DNA from 2 places in the Edwardsiella tarda ATCC 15947 genome. Region 2 is predicted to be linked to the other one. Evidence: predicted binding sites of a transcription regulator. Region 2 holds the regulator's gene; the other holds the start of a gene.
What was found. The regulator Fur, encoded in region 2, represses iron uptake genes when iron is present. The targets are predictions, from matches to a motif close to ATAATAATGAGAACNACTATCAA.
Positions count from the first base shown of each region.

Region 1: the regulator Fur is predicted to act here: its motif matches at 2,674-2,696, upstream of DCL27_RS09660 (TonB-dependent hemoglobin/transferrin/lactoferrin family receptor).

Region 1 covers NZ_CP084506.1:2,074,128-2,083,470, reverse strand. Annotated here, with positions in the region: gene DCL27_RS09665 (MipA/OmpV family protein) at 1-279, shown strand, start outside; gene DCL27_RS09660 (TonB-dependent hemoglobin/transferrin/lactoferrin family receptor) at 379-2,634, opposite strand; gene DCL27_RS09655 (D-hexose-6-phosphate mutarotase) at 3,140-4,024, opposite strand; gene DCL27_RS09650 (NUDIX hydrolase) at 4,241-4,903, shown strand; gene DCL27_RS09645 (fimbrial protein) at 5,619-6,260, shown strand; gene DCL27_RS09640 (fimbrial protein) at 6,309-6,980, shown strand; gene DCL27_RS09635 (fimbrial biogenesis chaperone) at 7,007-7,726, shown strand; gene DCL27_RS09630 (fimbria/pilus outer membrane usher protein) at 7,746-9,343, shown strand, end outside.
Region 2 covers NZ_CP084506.1:904,836-914,178, reverse strand. Annotated here, with positions in the region: gene DCL27_RS04230 (alpha/beta fold hydrolase) at 1-191, shown strand, start outside; gene ybfE (LexA regulated protein) at 392-670, shown strand; gene fldA (flavodoxin FldA) at 865-1,392, shown strand; gene fur (ferric iron uptake transcriptional regulator) at 1,673-2,137, shown strand; gene DCL27_RS04210 (beta-N-acetylhexosaminidase) at 2,480-5,146, opposite strand; gene chiQ (ChiQ/YbfN family lipoprotein) at 5,166-5,498, opposite strand; gene chiP (chitoporin ChiP) at 5,556-6,953, opposite strand; gene glnS (glutamine--tRNA ligase) at 7,481-9,148, opposite strand.

The DNA of each region.
Region 1 (9,343 bases), 1.2 Mb from region 2:
ACGCCGGGCGTTGGGGTGACCTGGAACAGCGCCAACCAGAACAACTACTACTTCGGTGTCTCCGGCGACGAGTCACGCCGCAGCACGCTGGATCAGTACAGCCCGAAAAATAGCTGGTCGCCTTACCTGGAGCTGACTGCGCACTATCGCATCAACGCCAAGTGGAACGCCTTCTTCGCCGGCCGCTACGTCTCACTGAGCGACGAGATCACCAACAGCCCGATGATCAGCAAGGATTATACCGGCATGTTGTGGTCAGGGGTGACCTACACCTTCTAAGAGGGTGTCAGACGTTGCCAATCAGCGTAACAGGGTCGCCTCGGCGACCCTGTTTTCGTTGCCCGCCTCACCCGTTTGCCTCGGGCGTGGATGCGGAGATTAGAAGTAGAAGGAGATGTCGGCGGCGACGTTCCGCCCCGGCGCGGTGAAGCGCTGTAGACCCACTCTATCGCTATCTATCTGGTTGGTTGTGCCGAATTCCGGCAGGCTGCGTAGCGTATCCCAGGTGCTATATTTTCTATTCAACAGATTAAATACGCCGGCACGCAGCGAGATATTATCATTGATGTGATAATAGGCGGTGGTATCGAATACCACATAGCTCGCGCTCAGATAGGGCCAGGGGCGGCCATTATGGATGGCCTGGCTCGCGGTCTTCTTTGCCGCATAGGTCATAAAGAACTCTGCGCCATATTTCCCGCCGAGATCGCGATAGGCGAGGGAGGAGACCCATTTAACGGGTTGAATCGAGAGCAATGCGTTGCCATCGGCATCTTTCCCCCGGGCGTAGCTCACGCTATTACGCAGGCTATAGTTATCCTGCCCGCCAAGCGCCTTACTGAGGTGAAACTCGTTGCTCAGCTCCAGCCCCCAAACAGCCGCCGAGGCGACATTGGCATATTGCAGGTGATTCTGCGACAGGGTCGGCTTGTTCCAGCGTGAGGGATTGCTGGGATCGTACCAAGGATTGGGAACCTGCTTCTCGGTCTGCTTGAGATCGATAAAGTCGGTATATTTGGTGTAATAGGCGTTGATCTTATTCTGGAGCAGATCCCCCTGATAACTCAGGGCGATTTCGTTACTGAGGCCTTGCTCCTGCCTTAAGTTGGGATTCGGCTCGACACGGTTAGCCGCGATGCTATCGCCATAATCGAAATAGAGTTCCTGCGCCGTAGGAATACGGAACCCCTTACCGATCTTATACTGCAACGTATAGTTGGGAGTGATGGCATAATTGGCGCTCAGGGCCCACGACAGGGCGGAATAGCGGTTGGGTTGGGGATCGCTATCTTTCGCCAGGGATAATGGCCCCGCGTCGGGTTTATGCGTGACATGATCATAGCGGGCGCCGACGATAAAACTGAGCTTCTCGTCGGGCAGAGTGATCTCATCGACGAAGGTGGCATTGATATCGCGGCTAGAGACGGGGCGAATGATTTTTTTATCATCTAGGTAGGGTTGTTTGGGATTACCTAACCAGGTGATATCGGCATTGACATTATCAAAGCGTTTCGTGGCATATTGGCTGCGTAGCGTCAGATGATGACGTGTCGCCCATAATGACCAGGTATTGAATGAAATCTCGTTATTCAGATAGCGGCCATACTGAGTCAGGCGGCGGCTTTTCTCTTCGAAAATATCGCCATAATACCCTTGCTCAAAGTCTTCATAGATCGTGCTAAAGGCGGTCTGGTCGATCTTTTGCCAGTTAAACTCCGTTTTGACGGTGTCGATGTACGCGCTGGGTTGCCAGGTATCGGAGAAACTATAACGCCGCTTTTCCGCGACATCGTCGCCGGTGCGGTGATATTTGGAGAAGAGGTGCCACGACTTCTCATCGGTATAGTTTTTTTCTTTGGCGTATTCGACGGTAGCGCTGAGGGTGTGCGCATCGCCGAGCATGAGGTTGAACTTGGAGAGGAGCGACTGGCGCTTTCTCGTTTGCGGGTCTGGTGTACCACGGGCCCGGCCAAAGACGTCGTTCTCATGGCGGAAATTGTCGGTTTCATGGCCATTCCGATAGGTATAAAGCAGCATTCCCTCCAGCCAATCGCCGCTAAATGCACCGCCGAGAGTCTGCATCTTTTCGTCATTTTTCGAGCTGTAGGCGGTGCGGGAAACCAAACCGCTATTCCCCGAGCGGATCAGATCGCTGGGATCTTTGCTGACATATTGCACACCGCCACCCAAGGCGCCACTCCCCAGGAATAACGAGTCGGCTCCTTTCGTGATCAATACGCTTTTCAGTTGCTCGGTTTCGACGTTGTTAATGCTGCCGTTAAAATAGCCATATCCCTTGTAAATCAGGTTGTCGAAGGTTTCTCCCTGCGGTATGCCGTCGACGGAGATCGCGACGCGATCTTTATCGACGCCACGCATGCTATAGCCATTATTACCAAAACGCCCGTCGCTGGAGACGCCGACGTCGGGCAGGTGGCGGACAATATCCTGCATATCGAAAATCAGCTGATTCTCTATCTCATTCTGCGAGATGGCCGTCTCGTTGATTTTCTCCTCCTTCTTCTCGATGACATAAACGCTATCCTCGCTGTCTTTTTTCTCCGCTTCCGCCGCTTGGACGACCAGTGGAGAGCAGAAGGGGAGCAATAGAGTGAAAACTGTTCTTTTTATCATATACATAACCCAGAAGTATCAAAAGGTCATACATATTAATTGATAATGATAATTATTTGCAAGTGATCGATGGCAAGGTGGCCACACGTCGGTGCGGTGCGGGAAAATGGGTGAGGTGGCCGGTAAGGTGGTCGGTGGGGCGAACAGGAGGCGTCAGGCGAGTGACGAGGGGAAAGTGACTCAGTGGCCAAGGGCTTGCCCAAGAGGGCGGGGCGCGGGTGCAAGGCGTTAACCTGGCGAGCGTACCCTTCAGGGGGCGTTCCCCTCATGCCGTGGCGCAACGGGTACTGCCAGGGATGGCGCGAGGCCGGGAGCATTCGCGTCGGTGACCCGTCTGGCGTGGCTATCGCCGAGGGGGGCGATGGGCGGGATGGGCGCTTGTGACGGTGGGGAGAACAGGCGGTGAGGCAGCGTGGGGGTGAGAGAGGCACTGGCCATCCCGTTCTGGCCCGCGCCGTCGGCGGGGCGATCCCGGCGCCCACACCGGGGCGCCGGCGATGGAGCCTTAGCGTTGTGGGCGCAGGCGCAGGGTGGCGGCCAGGTGCGCCGGGTTGCCGTCGCTGGCCTGCATCGGCTGGCTGACACGGGCGGTCTCCACGCAGACCATGGTGTGGTAGCCCTCGTTCGGCATGTCGGCCATCGCGGCGGCGATTTCGCTCCACGGGTTCCAGGCGACCACATCGCTATGCTGGTGGTGATGGATCTCAATGCTACGCTGGAAGCCCTTATCGTGGATCACGCTAAAGGCTTCCGGTGCGGTATAGACCCGATCGGTACGGGCAGAGAAGGTTAGTGCTCCTTGCTGCACGCCCGCTTCGCCGCCATTCACCTTGTCGAGATAGGTGCTGCCCAGCCCGGAAACGGAGACGTCTTGGATGTCGGCGACGTTGAAGTAGCTGTGCAGGGCGGCCTGGCACTGGTAGTCGCCATAGGCGTCCAGCTCGATCGCACAGTGCTGGCCCAGGCGGTAACGGGCGATCAGGCTAAAGTCATGTGGCCAATACTTGCGTGAGGCATCGCTCGCCGTCAGGGTAAAGGTCAGGGTGACGCCCTGGGCGTCTTCGTCGTGTGCGCTAAAGGTCCATGGCAGGTTACGCGCGAAGCCGTGTGACGGGTAACCCTCTTGCTGCGCCGGGCCAAACCAAGGCCAGCAGATGGGTACACCGCCACGGATCGGCTCGCCGTGACGGAAGGCGGAGATGGGGGATAACCACAGTGCCGGTTGCTCACCGCTCGGTTGCCACAGCAGCAGATGAGCGCCTTGTAGGGCGACGGCGGCACGCACCAACGGGTGGTTGATGACCACGATGGGCAGCTCGTCCAGTTGGCGTAGGCTGATGTAGGGGGTCATCTGTTGTTCGACCGGCAAGGCAAAGATCTTCTCGGACATGCTCTGGGACATGGAACGGCTCCTTGATAAAAGCGGTACAGTAGACGGAAGTCGGCCGATTATCCCACCTTCGTCGCCGCGCCTCAATTGCGTTGCCTTTCTGACGCGAGCGTGATCCCATCTGTCACTCTGTCACTCTGTCACTCTGTCACTCTGTCACTCTGTCACTCTGTCACTCTGTCACTCTGTTCGCCGGAGACCTCATCTGAGCCCGCCATGGTGAGGTGCGCCATCATCGGCTCGCAGGCGCGCGGCATGCCGCTGGCTGCCATGGCCGCCTTATCCCGTGTATGCTATCTCCCTCGCCACGGTGGCGGGGTGCCGCCGCTCGCGCGCCCTGGGCGCTCAGCTCAGCAAGGCGGCCCCGCTATCCCCGAGGGGGAGAGGCATCACTGGAAATATGACGCGTCACGCGTGGCATCGCGTGCAGAGATAACGGGTTACTATCGAGGGGTCGGCCAAGTGAATAATCATGCTGTAGCGAAAGAGATTGATAAATTAGGCTGGGTTTATATTCAGGATAAAAAGATCCTGATGGCGCGCTCATACCATAAAGCGACCTACTATATTCCCGGTGGTAAGCGGGAGGCGGGCGAAAGCGATCAGGCCGCGCTCATTCGTGAGATTAAAGAAGAGCTCTCCGTCGATTTGCTAGCGGACAGCATCGTCTCTCTGGGGGAGTTTCGTGGACAGGCCGACGGGAAGCCCGCCGGTGTAAGGGTAAAGATACACTGTTTTCGCGGCGAATTTAGCGGAGAGCTCGCCGCCAATGCCGAAATCGAACATATCGCCTGGCTCACTTATGCCGATCGGGCGCGTTGCTCATTGGTCTCGGCAAAAATATTGGCGGCGTTAAACGCGCAGGGGCTGATTGATTAAATCGCGAGCCAAGCGATTTTCCCTCTGCGCTTTTCACGCCTTCTCCACTCTAGCGTTAATCGGGTAAGGCAAAGGGGGGCAGTAACGTGCCGCGGCGTGTAGCGGCCGCTTGCCCGGGATACCTGGCGCTGAGCGTGCGCCGGGCCATGCTGGCGGGCGATACGGGCAGGGGGCACCTGCGAGCGCCGGTTTTCGTGCCCACCTTCCTCGCCGCGCCATCTGCCACCTTGGGCCGGTTTATCCGGTGGCGGCCAGCGTGCGAAATAGGCTCACGATGAGGTGAGTGGGGCGAGTCGATGGAGGTAATGCGGCGAGGTCAGCGTGTGCGGATGCCCCCTGCGATGATGATTGAACAATAAAGATGACATGATGATGTCACCCTCCCGATTTTAATACTTATCTCACCGAGGCTTTAATCATTCGCAGATATTATAAAACAATTCATCTTATTTAAATTGCGATATTCATCAGGTGCAATGCATAAAATAAAAATCAATTATTATTAAGATGGATTTCATCCTTTATAGTGATTTAAATAATTGTGAAAGTGTAAAGTAAAAGTATTGCACCTAAGTTTTTGCTGAAATACAATGCCGAAAAATGACAATATTAATATAATAATGTCTCCTTAATGTCTTTATTCCCCGTAATAATAAATAGCTTTGATGTCATTGATGGTACAGCTTATTAACTCGCTAAAGAAAGGAGTCATGAAATGAAGCCAGTTTGGATAGGTGCTGGAATCTTGGTGTCGATGTTTTGGGTTGTGCCGCAATCCTTTGCCGATAATTCGGGGCTTGTGCGCTTTCAAGGGAAGCTGTCGAATACGACCTGCGGCGTGGATCTCCTCGACTGGAGCACGGAGCGCAGCGCTTCGACGGAGATGAATGTCTATGGCCAGCCGATGAGCGTCGCCACCATCCCCTTGCCTAAGGTGCCGACGTCAAGCCTGAACGAGCCGGGTAAGACGGCGGGCGAGGTGAAATTTAACCTGCGCTTAATCCGCTGTACACCAAACCTCCCGGAGAGTTTGAAGGCCTACTTCACCAGTAACCCCTTTACCGATACCCGCTCCGGCAATCTGATCAACGGAGGGACGGCGCGAAACGTACAGGTGCAGTTGTTGAGTGGCGGAAACAACTGGCAGCCGGTCCCCATTGGCGATAATAGCCAGATTGAAAATGGCAAGTTTTACACGAGGAGTGATTTAGTCTACGTCCCCGATCCGACCATGAATTCAGGGAAAGCGGGCGGCAATGTCTATATCTTGCCCTATGGCGCGCGCTATTACGCCACCGGGCAGGCGACGCCTGGTACGGTTAATACTATCGCTACCTTCAATATCATTTATCAGTAACCCTCGTAATCACACTGAGTAGTTTCATCGTCATCCAAGGAGAGAATAATGAAAGTCGTTAATGTTAAAAAAGGGATTGTGGCGGCAGCGACGGTAGCCAGCCTGTTCTCCGTGGCGCAACCGGCGAACGCGGTGGCGACCGGGGGATTGATCTATTTCACCGGGGAGTTGGTGTCCACCAGTTGTCAGGCGGCGGTGGCGGGTGATGACATCGGTGTGCCATCCGGCACCATCGGTGCGGAAGGTAGCCTGTATGAGAATTATAGCCAGGTGACCCTGCCTACCATCCCGATCACCGAGTTGAACGCCAGCGGCAAGACCGCCGGGCAGACCACCTTCCATATTATCGTCTGGGGCTGTAATGGGGTCGCCCCCGAGGGGGGGAGTGCGGACGAGGCCGGGTCGTCGGTTAAGGCTTTCTTCTCGGGGGGGCCCTTCGTTAACAGCCAGACAGGGCGGTTGAAAAACGCGCGCGAGGCACAGACGGCGACAGACGATCACGGGGCTGGGGCGCAACGCGTCGAGCTGGAACTGCTAGATGGTTCGCAGCACTTCCAAAAGATCAATATCGGCAATGGTGACCAGATTAGTGGTGGTTATGTCACCAGCCTGAACAGCGGCTATGCGGTGCTGCCCTATGCCGTGCGCTACTACGCGACCGGTGCCGCCGCTGCAGGGCTCGTCGAGTCGTTAGCCACCTACACCCTGGTTTATCAGTAATCCCTTGGCGGGGCTGAGGACTGACTATGAGCGTGATACGTTGTTTTACCACTCTAGCCGTACTCTGGGCGTTGCTGTCATCAGCCCACGCCAGCGTGCAGATCAATGGTACCCGGGTGATCTATAACGCCGATGCCCGTGATGTGAGCGTGCAACTGACCAACAGCGGCAAGTACCCGGTGTTGGTTCAATCCTGGCTGGACGATGGTGATCCCGATACGTTACCGGAGAAGGCGTCGGCGCCGTTCGCCTTAACCCCACCGTTGGCGCGTCTGCGAGAGGGGGGCGGGCAGACGTTGCGCCTGGCCTTCATCGCGACCCAGACGCCGCCAGCGGATCGGGAGAGTGTCTGGTGGCTGAATGTGCTGGAGATCCCGCCGGAGTCGGATAAGGGCGGTAATGAGTTGCAGCTCCAGCTTGCCTTTCGTTCCCGTATCAAGCTGTTTTACCGCCCGGCAGGGTTGAATGCCGAGCAGGCTAACAAGGCGGTGCGGCAACTACGCTGGCGTAGCGCGGGGAACACGCTGACGCTGCACAATCCCACCCCCTATTTTGTCTCACTGACCCGGGTTTCGATCAGTGGAGGCCCAAAGAGCCTAACGTTGGAAGCGGATATGGTGTCGCCCTATGGCGAGTTCTCCCTTGACCTACCCGCCGGGCGTACGCTCAACGGCCAGGAGAAGGTGGTAGTGGGTTACGTGAACGACTACGGGGCTTTCAATAGTCAACCGATCCAACATCAGTAGTCGCTGATCGAGGCAAAACATGCACAAGGCAAAAGTATTAGCTTATTGGCTATGGCCATGGGCGACGGGCTGCCTGTTGCCGTTAGTCAGCCTCGGTGTTGCTCACGCAGAGGTCGCGGAGTGGGCCCGCGCTCGGGCTCAGACGTTGCCTGCGGAAGAGGCGCCACCGATGGCCTTGGCGTCTGCCCGCTCATCCGCGTCATTATTCTCGGCGGGCGGCGAGAGTGGCCTGGCGCTGGCGGCCAACCCGGCAGAGTCTGGGGCGTCGCGTGCCTCCGCCTCGGCGGCGGGCGGCGAGAGTGGCCTGGCGCTGGCGGCCAACCCGGCGAAATCTGGGGCGTCGCGTGCCTCCGCCTCGGCGGCTGACGGCGAGAGTGGCCTGGCGCTGGCGGCCAACCCGGCGGAATCTGGGGCGTCGCGAGCCTCCGCCTCGGCGGCTGATGGCGAGAGTGGCCTGGCGCTGGCGGCCAACTCGGCGGAATCTGGGGCGTCGCGTGCCTCCACCTCGGCGGCGGGCGGCGAGAGTGGCCTGGCGCTGGCGGCCAATCCGGCGGAATCTGGGGCGTCGCGAGCCTCCGCCTCGGCGGCTGACGGCGATAGCGGCACGGCGTTGGCCGCCAATCCGGCTGGCCGCCGGGGGCATCTGGCCTTTAATACGGCCTTTCTTCAGTACTATGCCGGTAACGCCGATCTCAGCCAGTTCGATCAAGAGAGTGGGCTGATGCCAGGCGAATGGCTGGCGGATATTTACCTCAACGATGAGCAGGTGGGGCGCGAGAGCGTCATCCTGCGCCGTGGGGAGGAGGGGGGTGAGGTTAACATCTGCCTTAGCCCGGCGCTGCTGCGTAAACTCAACCTGACCGACGAGGCGATCGACGCCGACGCGTTGGCCGAGGCGGACTGCACCCCCGTAAGTTTAGCCATCCCGGCGGCGACGGCGGAATTCGATGCCGGCCGCCAACGCCTCACCCTCCATATTGCCCAGAAGTATGTGCAACACAGCGCCCGAGGCTATGTCCCGCCCGCGTTGTGGCAGGATGGCAGCACCGCCGCCTTCTTGGGTTACGCGTTCAATAGCTACTACGCCCATAACAATGGGATGAGCTACAACTCGCAGTATCTAGGCATCAACAGCGGCTTCAACATTGCCGGTTGGTATTTGCGTCACAACGGTTCGCTGAATCGCCAGTCGGGCAGCGGTAGCGAGTATCAGAGCCTGAATACTTGGCTCCAGCACGACATCGGCGCCCTGGGGGGGCGGCTGCTCGTCGGCGAAGGTTACACCTCGGGGCGGCTCTTCGACACCCTCGGCTACACCGGGGTGTCGTTGGTCAGCGATGAGCAGATGTTGCCCGCCTCGCGCCGCGACTATGCGCCGGAGATCCGGGGCATTGCGCGCGGTAATGCGCGCGTGACGGTGCGCCAGAACGGTAACCTGATCTATGAAACCAGCGTCCCGGCGGGCGAGTTCGTCATCGACGATCTCTACCCGATGGGCTACGGCGGCGATCTGGAGGTGACGGTGCGCGAGGCCGATGGGCGCGAGAGCACCAGCCTGGTGCCGTATGCGGCGGTAGCCGAGTTGCTCCGTCCCGGCGCCTTCCGTTACGAGCTGGT
Region 2 (9,343 bases):
CACTGTTTATCAAGGGTGCCGACTCCCCCTACCTGCTCGATGACTACCGTCCGGCGATCCTGCGCCAATTTCCCCATGCCCGCGCCCATGTCATCTATGGTACCGGTCATTGGTTGCACGCCGAACAGCCGGAAAAGGTACTCCATGTGCTGCATCGCTTCCTCGATACCCCTGACGAGGCGTCGCGATAACCACCGGTAGCGGCGCGAAACACACGCCATCCACGCCAGGCCGAGAAAGGATTGTCGCTGCTGCGCTCCCTAGGGTATGATGGCGCGCTAAAATCGACGGCAGGTCAATGCACGCTGCCGATGGGGAAAATCCCGAATATATGTTAATCGGAGCGCGGATTTCCCGCGCTCTCTTCTCCTTGCAGTACCGCTACCTGAATATGGCCAAAGAACAAACGGACCGCACGACGCTCGATCTGTTCGCGGATGAACGTCGTCCAGGTCGTCCTAAAACCAACCCGCTCTCCCGGGAAGAGCAGTTGCGGATCAATAAGCGTAACCAGCTGCGCCGCGATCGGGTCAAGGGGCTACGCCGCGTCGAGTTGAAGATGAACGAGGAGGCGGTAGCCATCCTCAATCGCCTGGCGCACGAGCGTAATATCAGCCGCAGCGAGCTGATCGAGCAGATGCTGCTCAGTCAGCTACCGACGCACGACTGAGCGGCGAAGCACGCCTCATCCAGACACCGGCGGCGCAACGCACAATGACGATAAAGGCGTGATGCCAAAGGTGTTATAGTATCGACTGGTAGGTAGGCTGGTAGCGACGCTCGCCCACGGCCACACCCGGTGGGTTCCCGTGGCGGCGGCACACAGCCTGATTCAATTTCTGAGATAAAAGGTAAATTCGCGATATGGCAATCGTAGGTATTTTCTTTGGCAGCGACACCGGCAACACGGAAAACATTGCTAAGATGATCCAGAAGCAACTGGGTAAAGACGTTGCGGAAGTTCATGACATTGCCAAAAGCAGCAAAGAAGATCTCGCCGCGTTCGACATTCTGCTGCTCGGTATCCCGACCTGGTACTACGGCGAGGCACAGTGTGATTGGGATGACTTCTTCCCCACCCTGGAAGAGATCGACTTCTCTGGCAAGCTGGTCGCCCTGTTTGGTTGCGGTGATCAGGAGGACTATGCCGAGTACTTCTGTGACGCGATGGGCACCATCCGCGATCTGGTCGAAGCGCGTGGCGCGACCCTGGTTGGGCACTGGCCGACCGCTGGTTACCACTTCGAGGCGTCCAAGGCGCTGGTGGATAACGAGACCTTCGTTGGCCTGGCCATCGATGAAGATCGCCAACCGGAACTGACCGCCGAGCGCGTCGACGCCTGGGTAAAACAGATCAGCGCCGAGATGCATCTGGCCGAGATCCTGGGTTAATCCCTCACGGGTACCTGCCGGTCGCCAGCTTGGCGTCTGATAGCCGGCAGGTATCCCAGCCATCAATAAAAACGATACCCTGACTAATCATCGCGTCTTTTCTCCCTATCCTCCTGATTATACTGATACTCTCCTGTTTATTCCGTCCCTATCCCCCGCGCGGGGCGGCGGCGGCGCGGTTCCCATTTCCGCCTATCGGCCTTATAATCAAACTCACTATTATTTCTGTTCGGCAGCGGCCTCTAGGTTCTGCCGGGCTCTGTGACAGGACAGAATCCGAATGACTGACAACAATATTGCGCTAAAGAAAGCTGGCCTGAAAGTCACGCTTCCCCGTCTCAAGATTCTGGAAGTACTGCAAGATCCCGTGTGTCATCATGTCAGTGCCGAAGAGTTATATAAGAAGCTGATCGATATGGGTGAGGAGATCGGTCTGGCCACGGTCTACCGTGTACTAAACCAGTTCGACGATGCAGGCATCGTCACCCGCCACAACTTCGAGGGCGGTAAGTCAGTCTTCGAACTGACCCAACAGCATCACCATGATCATCTGATCTGCCTGGATTGTGGCAAGGTGATCGAGTTTAGTGATGAGTCCATCGAGAAACGCCAGCAGGAGATCGCCAAGAAGCACGGCATCCAGCTGACCAACCACAGCCTCTATCTGTATGGTCACTGCGCTTCCGGGGCCGATGGCGAGGGCGACTGCCGTAACGACGAGTCGCTACATGACGAGAAGGCATAACGGCGTCTACGGCGTTCCATATACGGCCCTATGAGGCCGTTTTTTTTCGCCATCGGATAGGATGGCGCCCATCGGGACGGGTTAAAGGCCCTCACAAAAAGGCGCGGCCTGTTCTGAACGCGTTAAATCCAAAGACAATAAGGCAGAGCCAATACCTGTCGCGGCCCCCCACCCTAGGCGGAGGCTTATGTCGGGATAAAAAAAATGCCCTCATGATGAGGGCAATCACTACTTACTACTCAGTTCGAAATCGGAAAGTTCTGCGCAGCGAGGGCCGAAGGGCCGCACCGCGAAAGCCCCCGCGCAAGCGGGGGCATGAGAGGGTAACGTCCTCGCGAGCCGTTAGGACTTGACGGACTCGACGCGGCTAAAGCGCTTGCCATCCGGCGATACGGTACGGACCTGTACCTCACCACTCACGGCCGGCTTCGCCTTGGCATCGTAACGCTGCCAGTGTTTACCGCCGTCGATGGAGTACTCAACCACCAGACCCGGCATCGCCACGTTGGTCTCCAGCTTGCCGTCGACCACACGCGCCCCCGGCTGCGGTACACGATAGGCCACGCCAGACTTATCCATCTTCGCCAGTTCACGCTGTCCCATCAGGTTGGCGAAACGCTGCCAATCCTTCAGCAGAGCCTGCTGATCGACCAGGTGAGTCTCGCCGCCCTTATACTCACGACCCGCCTGATACGGCTGCTCCCAACCCGCCTGATGCCAGGCGCGCTCGGCCACCGCCATGATGCGCGGATAGATCTTGTACTCCATCATGTCGTCGGTACGCACCACCTCGCTCCACAGCTGCGCGGAGAGGCCATAGGCGCCCGGCCACGGCTTGTCACTCTTGGCGCTGAAGTAGTTACCGTCGCGATCGACCGATGTTTCGGCGTTCTGCGGCAGGTTATCCGGCGCGAAGGCGAAGATCTTACGCTCATCGTTAAAGCGGGTACCCCAGTAGTAACCGTTCTCTTTCGGGTTCACCTCATACGGGAAGTCCATGTAGACATAATCCGGGCTGGAGATGATCACCTCATAGCCTTTATTCGCCCAATCGTTGGCCGAATCGAAACCACCCCAATACAGGGTATCCCAGAAGTTCACCCCGACGCGCGGCGTCGCGAAGGCCTTGGCATCCTTGGCATCCTTCAGGCCATCCTGCCAGGCCTGCATCTTGCCGATGCCGTGATCCTTGACCATCTTGCTGACTTCAACGGCGAAGTAGCTCGGTAGGTGCTCCATATCGGCCACCTTGCCCTCTTTGATCATCGCCTGACACATCTGGGACTTAGCCCACGGCTTGTCCTCTTTGCTCAGGTCGATCATCCCCTTGCCCGCTTCCGGCTTGTTCACGTCGGTGTAACCCGGCCCTAAGCGGATGTTCTTCGCCTCGTCACCACCGAAGTGCCAAGTGGTCAGCGGTTGACCCGCCTCGCGGTGCATCTGGGCGATTTCGCCGATCACCTTATCCACGAAGCGCTTGGAGGAGTCCAGGCACGGGTTGAGGTAGCTGTGGCGATCGTAGAACTGCACCGAGGTGGTGTTGGAGTCATCGGTCGGATCCAGCAGGCGGTACTCGTTAGCGCCCTTCTCGTCGCCTGCCGCCTTCAGCTTGTTATAACGCGCCTCCATCGCCACCACCGCCGCACGGGCGTGGGCCGGCATGTCGATCTCTGGGATCACCTCAATCTGGCGTGCCTGAGCATATTTCAGCAGCTTGATATAGTCGGCACGGGTGAAGTAGCCGCTGCCATTGTTGTCGCTATCTGGGCCTGAGCCCAACTGCGGCAGCAGGCACGTCTGCTCGCTCAGATCGTGGCAGCGCTTACCGCCGATCTCGGTCAGTTCCGGCAGCCCCGGGATCTCAATACGCCACCCTTCATCATCCGTCAGATGGAAGTGGAATTTGTTCAGCTTATAGGCGGCCATCTGATCCAGCAGACGCTCGATGGAAGCCAGTGAATGGAAGTTACGTCCCACATCCAGCTCGATACCACGGTACTGGAAGCGCGGCGCATCCTCGGCGTCCAGCGTCGCGATCTTAGCGCTGCCATCGGCTGGCAACAGCGACAGAATGGATTGCAGACCGTAGAAGACACCCGCCTGGTCGTAACCGGTCACCTCGGCACCCTTGGTACCGATCTTCAACTGATAGGCGCCCGGTACCGCCATCTCGCCCTTAAACGCTTTGGTGGCGATCTGGGCTTTGATCGGATAGCCCCCCTTGACCTGCTTCACGCCCAACTGGGTCAGGCGCGCCTTGATGACGTCGGCACTGGCCGTGTTCAGTACCGTCAGATCCAGACTCACACCACGTGCCAGGTCGGCATCCTGCTGATGTACCTTCAAGGTCGTCGGCGTCGGCATGATCTGACCACGCAGGCTAGAGGCCGGCAGGGTCTTCACATCGGCATTCTTGGCGAAGCGATTCTCCGGCGTCATCAGGATGTTCTTGTCATCCTTGGTACGCTTCCACAAGTCACCGGTAAACGGCGTGACGAACTGGCTCAAATCTTCGGTATCGGTATTGGCGATCACCTTCGGCTTCGCATCCGGCGACGTCACATACCAACGCGGCAATACGTCGCTCTCGAATAACTGCCAATATTCGCCGACGATGGGGATCTCGACGCGTTCCCCGGCGGCAAAGCCCTTAAACTTATCCGTCGGCTCGATCTTATGCAGATCGCCGGTAATGAAGGTGATCTTGAACTGATCGTTGCCGCTCTTCAGGATCTGACGAATATTATGGAAATAGATGGCCCAATCTTTCCCCTCGATGGCGTTACCATCGTTGGTCAGGCTGATCACCGCCTGATTACAGGAGGCCCAGTCCGCGCCCAGGGCGGCACAGTTGACACCATTCTCCGCGCCACGGTTATCGGTAACGGCATAGTTCACCTTCACCTGGCTGCTGATGCGGTCAACCAGTTGCTGATCCGCCTGCGCCATACCACTCATGCCCAACAGACCCAGGGTCGTCGCCACTACGCTCAGTTTATAGCCTTTCATCATCATCGCTTCCCTTCTCTCAGTTCGCGTTACTGGCGCGGATTTCTTGCCACAATGTACCGCAACGTGCGGTGTAGTTATCGCCAGCGCCGCTCATCGCCGCCTCGATACACTGTTGGTAATTCAACACACTCACACTCTCTTTCTGCGCGAATGTCGCCTGTGCCGGGCTCTGTTTCATCACCTCCAGAATCGTCTTGCAGGAGGCGACCTTGTCATGGTTGCCCTTCGAATCTTCAATACACTTGCTATAGGCTTGCTTCAGTAGTTGTCCATCCTGCGACGGCGCGCTCGGTTGCGCACAGCCAGCCAATACGATTGCGGCCACGGCCACACCCAGAATCGCTTTCATCTTCTCTCTCCCTTGATTCGCTTAACGCCCCTCCGCGCGTGCGGAGGGGGGATCAACTCAGAATACGGTGAACGGTGCGATGACGATAAACTTCACGTCACGCTCATCCTGGAACATGTTGTTGTAACCACCGCCCCAGCTCGGGTTGTCGGAGTGGTTGTCGTACTGGGTGTAGTGCAGCTTAAACATCGTCCCTTTCGCGCGGCCGTCTTGGACCACATACATCGCATCCAGGCTATAGGCGCTCTCTTTCACCCGCTCGCTCTGATCGGCCCAAGTGCTGTTCGGCTTGGCATCCCAAGCATAGACATAGGAGGCACCAACGCCCCACCCGGGCATGTCCCACTTGCTCAGGTCATACATCACGCCGGCGAAGACCGCTTTCTCACCGTTGGCGTTGAAGTCGGAACGGTTATCCCACCAGATATCCAGGCGGCCGTTGGAGGAGGCATAGGCCGGCGTCATACGCTGCAGGAAGTAGCCCTGCTTACCTTCCGCCTTCACCCAGGTCCCTTCCAGACGCAGATCGAACTGGCCGAGCTTGTAACCGAAGGTCAGGGCTTGCAACCAGGCGGTGCCGTCATAGATATTGGCCGCGCTGTTGGCATCGGAGATGCGATCGTGCGCGCCGTAGAACTGGTAGCTACTGGTCAGCGGGCTACCGGCGACGTCGAACTTGTAGGTCCCCTTGGCGAAGTACTGATTCATAAAGCCCTGCGCCTGGCCGAAGGCCGCTTCCAGCACCAGGCCGTTCTTGAAGTCATACTTCCCGCCCAGGGAGTGCAGGTAGGACACCTCTTCGCCGCGATTATCCCCCAGCCCACCCTGATAGAACTTGTCCATCTCCAGGTGCCATGGCGCCTTGTAACGGTCGGTCCACATATAGGAGAAGCTCAGCGCGCCGGCGGTATCGAAATCGAAGTTAGCCCCGGTCTCGAAGCCCTGATAGGTGCCCGGCATGAAGCTCCAGTGCGGGGCGATCAGCGTCTGACCCGTCGGTTGGATCCAACCGATACGCGCCCACATCGGCCCCATCTTCAACTTGGCGGCCGCCTTATACAGGCTGATGCCGCTCTTATCGCCGCTGTAGTTTTCGTCATAGGCTTTGTTGATAGAGGAGAAGGCGATTTCGTTCGGGTGGCCACTTTCAGCCGACTCGGCCATCTCGATGGCGGTGAAGGCGCCGACATCCACACCGATAAAGTCGGCGGCATAGCCGGAGGAGAAATCGAGACTGGCGTTCCACGTCGAATGCGACAGGTTAGTCTTATACTGGCCGGTCTCTACATCCTTGCGATCACGCTCGCGCTGCCAATAGTAGATTCCACCGGTCATGGTTGAATCGTCAATGAACCCTTCTGCCTTCGCCTGCGATGGCGCCATGAAGCCGGTGCCCAGCGTTGCCGCTGCAACAGCAAGCGCCAGCACGCTGCGCTTAGCACGATGCGTAACCATAGAAAAATTCCTCTTTGACTGTAAAAACGCGGCTGGCGGAACAGCGCCCGACCAGGTCGCCAATAGCCCCATTGGGGTAAAAGTTATTGGGTGACGAGAAAAAAGCCTCGTTCACTTACTGCACTACTAGACTATTTTTCGCGACGCGAATTATCAAATGAAAAGTAAATTAGATGTATCAATTTTTGACCGAGTGCACATATTCTTATATTTAGTTACACAACGGTATAATTTAGAAATCAAGTAAAAAATAGCATTAAAAAACAGCGATATGTTTGTAATACCATTTATAAATGCAGACTAGATCACAGTAATGGGCTGGGTATAACTACGCGATGTACGAATAACTATTACATTACAACATGTTATTAATTTGCATCGCGAAATCAATTTTCGATACTACACGGTGTAACATCGAGAAAGAGAGGAAGGGAAAAAAGAAAGAGCGTGAGGTAAAAAAAGTCGTCGACAAAAAAAACCACGGACCTTGAGCCCGTGGTTTTTATCTCAGTTAGCCGTGACGACGCTTAGGCGCCGCTCTTAGCCCAGGTATCGCGCAGACCGACGGTACGGTTAAATACCAGATGATCGGCCGAGGAGTAATGACTGTCGGCGCAGAAATAGCCCTCACGCTCGAACTGGTAGGTCACGCCAGCCACCGCAACGGCCAGGCTCGGCTCGACGAAGCCCTGACGGATCACCAACGACTCTGGGTTGATGGTGGAAAGGAAATCCTCCGCCGCCCCCGGATTCGGCACACTGAACAGACGATCGTACAGGCGGAATTCGGCCGCAACGGCATGGCTCGCGGAGACCCAGTGGATCACCCCCTTCACCTTGCGCCCATCGGCTGGATCCTTGCTCAAGGTATCCGCATCGTAGCTGCAATAGATGGCGGTGATCTCGCCGTCGGCATCCTTCTCGACCCGCTCGGCACGGATCACGTAAGCGTTACGCAGACGCACTTCCTTACCCAACACCAGACGCTTGTACTGCTTATTCGCTTCCTCACGGAAGTCGGCGCGATCGATGTACAGCTCGCGCGCGAACGGCACCTCGCGGCTGCCCATCTCCGGCTTATTCGGATGATTCGGCATGGTCAACATCTGCACGCTATCCGCCGGCAGATTCTCGATCACCAGACGGACCGGATCCAGCACCGCCATGGCGCGCGGCGCGTTTTCGTTGAGATCGTCGCGAATACAGGATTCCAGCGCGGCCATCTCGACGTTGTTATCCTGTTTGGTGACCCCGATACGGCGGCAGAATTCGCGCACCGCGGCGGCGCTATAGCCGCGACGACGCAGACCAGAGATGGTCGGCATCCGTGGGTCATCCCACCCCTCGACGATCTTCTCGCTCACCAACAGGTTCAGCTTACGCTTAGACATGATGGCATATTCCAGGTTCAGGCGAGAAAACTCATACTGACGCGGATGGCACGGAATGGAGAGATTATCCAACACCCAATCATACAGGCGACGGTTATCCTGGAACTCCAGCGTACACAGCGAGTGGGTGATCCCCTCCAGCGCATCGGAGATGCAATGGGTGAAATCGTACATCGGATAGATGCACCACTTGTTACCGGTTTGATGGTGTTCGGCAAACTTGATGCGATACAGCACCGGATCGCGCATCACGATAAACGGCGACGCCATATCGATTTTAGCGCGCAGGCAGGCACTACCTTCGGCGAACTCGCCCTGACGCATCCTCTCAAACAGCGCCAGGTTCTCCTCCACGCTACGATCGCGGAAGGGGCTATTTTTACCCGGTGAGGTCAGGGTACCGCGATATTCGCGGATCTGCTCGGCGCTCAACTCATCGACGTAGGCCAGCCCTTTGCTGATCAGCTCGATGGCGTATTGATGCAGCTGGTCAAAATAGTCAGAGGAGTAACGCACCGCCCCACTCCACTCAAAACCTAGCCACTGCACGTCACGCTTGATGGACTCGACGTATTCGATGTCTTCTTTAACCGGGTTAGTGTCATCGAAACGCAGATTGCACAGCCCTTGATAATCTCTGGCAATGCCGAAATTCAGGCAAATGGACTTGGCGTGGCCGATATGCAGGTAGCCGTTCGGCTCCGGCGGGAAACGGGTATGCACGCTGGTGTGTTTACCGGACGCCAGATCTTCATCGATAATCTGACGGATAAAGTTGGTTGGGCGGGCTTCAGCCTCACTCATCTTCGGCTCCTCTTGCCAAAAAATACGTTCTCATCGTGTCATGATCTAACAACCACCGGCAGGACACAACCACTGTAACGGTAAAATCCCCACGTTTTTTTGCCGTCCCCCCGTGCCATCGCTTACTCGCTCAGCACGATCCCCCCACCCGCGCAAGCGAGGCGCGGTAAAGCGCGCATAAAAAAAGCGGGAGGC